2 linked regions of the Gloeobacter violaceus PCC 7421 genome follow. The protein of the gene in region 2 binds, or shares a complex with, the protein of the main gene of each other region. Links are inferred from orthologs where the notes say so. Each region holds a gene or a part of one and is shown on either strand. Other genes may lie near its edges. The genes, in order: hisH and hisF.

Region 1 (3,024 bases), 4.1 Mb from region 2 along the record:
TGGAAGCGTTTCTAGGGCGGCTTGCAGCTGCTCCAACCTGCCGTACAACCCATCTACCTTTTCTTGTAAACTTTCCATGCTGGCCGAACCCGCAAAAGATACCTCATATTAGAAAGCTTCGGCTCTATGGCCCCGCAATTTTTGGTTTGTTTTAAGCTTGTGGGCGGCGGGTATCGAAGGCAAAAAAGCCTACTGGAGAGCGATTCGGCCTTATTTTCTAAAGAAAACCCACGGCTTAGTCCGAGGATTTTCCAGAGAGAATCGCCCCGGGATTCTATCAATTGTTACTGGAGGGACCATGAAAATCGGGATCGTCGGCCTGGGTCTGATCGGGGGGTCGCTCGCCCACGATTTGGGCCGACACCACGAGATCACAGGCGTCTCGCGCTCGAGCGCCACCGTCGCTGAGGCGCTGTCCCAGGGCCTCATCCGCCAGGGCGGCGAGTCCCTCGGGTTGCTCGGAAGCTGTGAGCTGGTCTTTGTGTGTACACCCATTGGCCTCACGCTAGAGACGATCCGCGCGCTCGCGGCGGTTCTGCCGCCCGAGACCATTCTTACCGACGTGGCCTCGGTCAAAGCCGCCATCGTCCCGGCGGCGGAGGCGCTGTGGCCGAATTTTGTGGGCGGCCACCCGATGGCGGGCGGTGAAGCGCAGGGACTCTCGGCCGCCCGGGCGGGGCTGTTTCGCGGACGGCCCTATGTGCTTACCCCGACGCCGCGCACCCCGGCCGCCGCCTGCACCGCCCTCGAAGACCTGGTGGGGGAGTTGGGCGCCCGGTTGGTGCGCACCGACCCGGAGACCCACGACCGGGCGGTGGCGCGCATCAGTCATCTGCCGGTGTTCGTCGGTGCCGCTTTGCTGCTGAACCTGGCTGCGAGCGGCGATCCGACCGCATCGACTCTGGCGAGCAGCGGTTTTTTTGACACCACCCGGGTCGGCGGCGGCAACCCGCAGTTGGGGGCGGCGATGGCCGAATGGAACCGCGCGGCATTGCTTGCGGAGTTGTGCTCCTACCGCGACCATCTGGGCCGGTTGGAGCAGGCGATCGCTGCGGGTGACTGGCAGGCGGTGGAGCAACGGCTCGGCGAGTGCCGCAAGACCCGCCGCGAGGTCTGCGAGGGCGGGATTTAAGATGGGAACAATTCTGGAGGACCCGGCGATGGCGCGCACCCCAAACATTGCCCTGGTGGATTACGGCGTCGGCAACCTGCACTCGGCCCGCAAGGGCCTGGAGGCGATGGGAGCGCGGGTGACACTCAGCGGCCAGCCCCTGACGCTGAGCGCCGCCGACGGCGTCGTGCTGCCGGGGGTGGGCTCCTTCGACACGGCGATTACCCGGCTCAACGACCGGGGGCTGGGAGATGCGATTATCCAACTGGTGCGCGCAGGACAGCCGATGCTGGGCATCTGTCTGGGGCTGCAGGTGCTCTTTGACTCCTCTGAAGAAGGACGACTGCCGGGCCTGGGGCTGCTGCCCGGTCGGGTGCGCCGCTTCCGGAGCGAACCCGGCCTCACCATTCCCCATGTGGGCTGGAACCAACTGCACTTTGACAATGTCGATTGCCCGCTGTGGCGGGATCTGGCGGCGGGCGGTTGGGTTTACTTTGTGCATTCTTATTACGTCGATCCTGCCCGCGCCGAGGACCGCGCCGCTTCCGCCGTGCATGGCAGCCAGCACTTCACCGCCGCCGTGTGCCGGGACAACCTGATGGCGGTGCAATTTCACCCGGAAAAGTCAGCGGACACGGGACTGCGCATCCTCAAAAACTTTGTTGAGCGGGCCGCTTCGCGCAGCGCCGCCGAAGTAGCGGCCCGCTGCGCTACTCGCCCTCCAGCTTGAGGGTGGGCTCCGCCACCGTCCCGCCGATGTTTTTCAATTCGACAACGACGGCATCGGTGCTCTTCCAGCCCGCGGGCAGGACCACCTCGGCGCTCAGGGGCAGGGGGGCCGTGCGCTGAAAGGGTTTGAGCGCAAAATCCTTGGGGGCGTTGGCGAAGCGGCCGGCTTCACCGGTGGCGACCACCGGGAAGATCGACAGCGATAGCGGTGCGGCCCCCGGTCCTTCGACTACGACCTGCACCTTCTGACCCGGCCGGCCCAGAAAGTGCACCCGCTCGTACTGGGTGGGCGGCAGTGTCAGGCGGCGCTCGCCGCCCGGCGCCATGGGTGTGCCGATGTTCTGGTTGCCGAGGGTGGCAGTCGGACCGTCGGCACTGGACTGGCAGCCGGCCAGGGCGGTGGCCGCCAGGACGGCCGTTGCAAACCATTTACGAGGCATCGATGTGCTCCTTGCGCGCAAGGCGTTTGGGCCGGGGTCGGATCCGCAGCAAAAGCACAACCGCTGCGGCCAGGAGCGTCAGCACTTTGAGCGGCCAGCCCGACGCCCCCAACCACACAGCGTGCACCAGCGCCAGCCCGGCCACCGGAAAGACCAGCAGATGCAGCGTCCGCCAGTGCCGACCCAACCGCCGGATCCAGCCGTTGGTGCTGGTGAGCGCCAGCGGCAGCATCAGGCCGAGGGCGGCAACGCCAAGCCAGGCGACCAACCGCTCCTCGCCACCTAGAAAATCGAGAGCTTCCCAGTGCCCGCCCAGCACATGCTCAAAGGTCAAGTAGGTATGGGCGGCGGCGAAGCCGAGGGCCGAAAGCCCCAGCCCGCGCCGCCAAGAAAGCAACAGCTGCCGACCGAGGGCCGGGGCGCTAAGCACCAGCCCCAGGCAGGCGAGGGAAGCATAACCGTAGTACTCGCCCAGGCGCTGGCCCTGCAGATGGCCTCTGAACAGGATGAGCGTGACCGTCTCCAGCAGAGCGGCGACGATGTAGGCGGCCACCAGCACGGCGAGGGTGGTGAGCCAGGGGGTGTTGGCGCGGACCATGCTTCCAGTGTATTGGGCGAGAGCGCCCTACTCGGAGGCGGTGACCACCTCGCGGTTCTGGCGGGAACGCCGCCGGGTCAGCGAGTTGAAGACCATCTGGCCGATGGCGCGAATCAAGCTGCCTTCGAGCTCTTCGAACAGGCGCA
Region 2 (3,082 bases):
CTCTTCTGCTTCCTCGTCGTCGCTGCCCCAGAACTGCTCGGTGAGCAGTGGATTTTCTTTGTTCCAGTAGAGCAGAGCGACAATCAGGGACTGATAACCGATGTTGCGCACTTCGCCCTCGGCTTTAAGCCAACGCAGCAGATCCGCCGGCATGCGGATGCTGATCAAAAACCGCTGCTGTGGATTGGCCGTGGTCAGATCTTCATCGAGCGACGTGCGGGGCGGACGGGCGTGCTTGCGCCACTGCCGTTGATAACGGTAAACCGTGCTGCGGGCAAGGTGGGTTACTTTCATCAACTCCTCCACCAGTTGCCCGGCATTCATCGGCAGGTGGCCGGCACTCTCCAGTTCGCGCAGAGCGCTCTTGATGCGATCTTGCGTACTTTCAGTCATGCTTGTCTGGCTCTCCATGGGCTTCAAACCTTGCACAGTGCCAGTGTACGAATCTGTACGAATACGCCACTTCCATCTTTTGGCGTAAATCTCGGCATGCGGTAAGTAGATTTCGGGATCAGCCCGGGCAAAGCTTTCTGCTTTGAGTGCTCATCCGGCTGCGCGCAATCGCTCATCGAGAAATTGCGCAAGGGTTTCTATCCAGGCCAGTTCCTGCTCGGAGAAACTGCGGGGTGCCGCACTTCCCACCAGCAACACGCCCCGATTGCCGAGCGGTTGGCAGACGACCGCCTGCAGGTTCGAAGGCAAATACGCAAATTCGATCCGCCCCGGAAACAGCCGCAAATCGACCAGATAGACCGGCTGGCCGGTGCGCAGCACCCGCTCGACGATCGGTCCGGCTTTGAAGGGGGATGGTCCTTCAAAGACGCCCGCGCGCATTGCCGTCTCCCCCTGCCACCACACGAGCAGCACCCGGGCGCGGGTGTGTTCCAGCAGCAACCGCCGAATCAGCATCAGTGCCGCTTCCGCATAGGCCAGGCGCTCCGACCGCTCATCGACAGGCTGACCCACCAGTTGCACTTCCTCCGGGGGCACCGGCTGGACCTGCTGCCAAAAAAGCCCCACCAGCACCAGCACCGCCGCCATGGCAAGCCCCAGTGCGTCGGAGCGGGTCTGCTCGGGGGCGAGGTTCGCGGTACCCAACAGCCGGTTGAGCACCACCAGACTGCCCCCCAGGAGGCCCACGGCGATGGGCAGATTGCGCAGCAGCACCGACGACATCAACCCCGTCGCACGGGCACGCCGTGCGCGGCGAGGTGCGCTTTGATCTGCTCCACGGTGAGTTCGCCGTAGTGCAACAGCGAAGCGAGCAATGCCGCCTGCGCCGCCCCCTCGGTGAGGGCGGTGCGGATGTGTTCGCAGTTGCCCGCCCCCCCCGAGGCGATCACCGGCAGCTGCACCGCCTCGGCCACCGCCCGGGTGAGGGCCAGGTCGTAACCGGCCCGGGTGCCGTCCGCGTCCATGCTGGTGAGCAAAATCTCCCCCGCCCCCCGCCGCTCGCCCTCGACGGCCCAGGCCACCGCGTCGAGGCCGGTGGGGGTACGGCCGCCGCGCACGTAGACCTCCCAGCCCGCGCCGCCTGCGCGGGCGCGCGCGTCGATGGCAAGCACGATGCACTGCGCACCAAAGCGCTCGCCGGCGCGCGCAATCAGTTCGGGGTCGCGCACGGCGGCGGAATTGATGCTCACTTTGTCGGCCCCGGCGTCGAGCAAGGCCTGAATCGTGTCCAGATCGCCGATGCCGCCGCCCACGGTCAGGGGGATGAACACCTGCTCGGCGGTCCGGTAGACCACGTCGATGAGGATTGCCCGCTCTTCGTGGGTGGCGGCAATATCCAGGAACACCAGTTCGTCTGCGCCCTGGTCGTTGTAGAGCTTCGCCAGTTCCACCGGGTCGCCCGCGTCGCGCAGCCCGACGAAGTTGACCCCCTTGACCACCCTGCCCGCCTTGACGTCGAGGCAGGGAACGATGCGTTTTGCCAGCATGGATGCGCGGCCTGAATGTGCCCGGTAATGGTACCATTATGAAAAAATTTGAAGATTTTCGTCCAGGAGCCGGGCCGTGCCGAACCTACGTGGTATACGCGATCGCATCAAATCCGTCAAAAATACCCAGAAGATCACCAAGGCCATGCGCCTGGTGGCTGCCGCCCGGGTCCGCCGCGCCCAGGAGCAGGTGCTCGCCGGCCGGCCCTTTGCCGACCGCCTGGTGGGTCTGTTGTTCCGGCTGCGCTCGCGGTTGCGCTTTGAGGACGTCCAGTCGCCGCTGATGGAGCGCCGCGACGTGCAGAAGGTGCTGGTGCTGGTGATTGCCGGCGACCGCGGTCTGTGCGGCGCCTACAATTCCAACATCATCCGCCGCACCGTGCAGTACTTGCGCGAGTTGCAGCAGCAGGGCAAGCAGTTCGCCCTCTACCTGGTGGGCAACAAGGCCATCTCGTTTTTCCGGCGCTCCAACTTCCCGATCGCCAAGACCCTCACTAACGTCGACCCCAATACCCCCCTCGAAGGGGCCAACCAGCTCATTACCGACGACATCCTGGCGCCGTTTCTCTCGGGCGAATACGACCAGGTCGAACTGGTCTACACCCGCTTTGTCTCGCTGATTTCTTCGCGTCCGACCGTCCAGACCCTGCTGCCCCTCGACCCCGATGCCCTGGGCCAGGAGGACGAGACTTTCAAGCTCATCACCAAAGGCGGCGGCTTCGAGGTACTCCGCGAAAAGCAACAGGTGCGCACCGAACCCGAATTTGCCGCCGATACCATCTTCGAGCAAGACCCTACCCAGTTGCTCGATGCGCTGTTGCCTCTGTATCTGACCAGCGAAGTTTTACACGCCTTGCAGGAATCTTCGGCAAGCGAGTTGGCCGCCCGCATGACGGCGATGAGTGCTGCTTCCGACAACGCCAAAAAGCTTTTGAGCACGCTCACCATCGTCTATAACAAGGCGCGCCAGGCCTCCATCACCCAGGAAATCTTGGAAGTGGTCAGCGGCGCGAATGCTTAAGTGGTCAGGTGTCAGGGCGCGTTCTGACACCTGACACCTATCAATCCGCCGCAACCGCGATCGAACTGACCATCTCGCGGATCTCCAGCTGGGTGCAGGGGATCGTATCCGCCAGCAGGCA

The links.
Region 1: the proteins of hisF (region 2) and hisH are in contact, whole or in part, in a crystal structure (PDB 6RU0), measured with the Thermotoga maritima proteins. The link is inferred for Gloeobacter violaceus PCC 7421 from one-to-one orthologs. Residues at the interface, in WP_004080486.1 of Thermotoga maritima: Met1, Leu2, Ala3, Arg5, Ser40, Glu41, Asp45, Glu46, Ala70, Glu71, Ile73, Asp74, Ile75, Pro76, Phe77, Asp98, Lys99, Ser122, Gln123, Glu161, Thr195, Leu196, Asn247, Arg249, Glu251; in WP_004080484.1 of Thermotoga maritima: Asn15, Arg18, Arg22, Arg117, Leu118, Pro119, His120, Met121, Gly122, Trp123, Asn124, Asn134, Gly135, Tyr136, Tyr138, Val140, Tyr158, Glu180, Lys181, Ser182, Ser183, Lys184, Ile185.

What each region holds. Positions count from the first base shown.
Region 1 is NC_005125.1:426,750-429,773, forward strand. What follows is about bases 290-3,000. They hold hisH (imidazole glycerol phosphate synthase subunit HisH), read left to right. Parts: upstream 290-1,160; coding sequence 1,161-1,841; downstream 1,842-3,000. Other genes in these bases: GLL_RS02125 (prephenate/arogenate dehydrogenase), read left to right, coding at 299-1,132; GLL_RS02135 (hypothetical protein), read right to left, coding at 1,822-2,280; GLL_RS02140 (ferric reductase-like transmembrane domain-containing protein), read right to left, coding at 2,270-2,878; GLL_RS02145 (heme oxygenase (biliverdin-producing)), read right to left, coding at 2,906-3,000. In the rest of the region: GLL_RS02120 (hypothetical protein), read right to left, coding at 1-78; more of GLL_RS02145, read right to left, coding at 3,001-3,024. UniProt on the Escherichia coli protein: IGPS catalyzes the conversion of PRFAR and glutamine to IGP, AICAR and glutamate. The HisH subunit catalyzes the hydrolysis of glutamine to glutamate and ammonia as part of the synthesis of IGP and AICAR.
Region 2 is NC_005125.1:4,546,046-4,549,127, forward strand. What follows is about bases 59-2,827. They hold hisF (imidazole glycerol phosphate synthase subunit HisF), read right to left. Parts: upstream 1,941-2,827; coding sequence 1,176-1,940; downstream 59-1,175. Other genes in these bases: GLL_RS22195 (hypothetical protein), read right to left, coding at 59-393; GLL_RS22200 (cofactor assembly of complex C subunit B), read right to left, coding at 544-1,176; GLL_RS22210 (F0F1 ATP synthase subunit gamma), read left to right, coding at 2,017-2,827. Outside these bases: more of GLL_RS22195, read right to left, coding at 1-58; more of GLL_RS22210, read left to right, coding at 2,828-2,961; GLL_RS22215 (DUF1830 domain-containing protein), read right to left, coding at 3,002-3,082.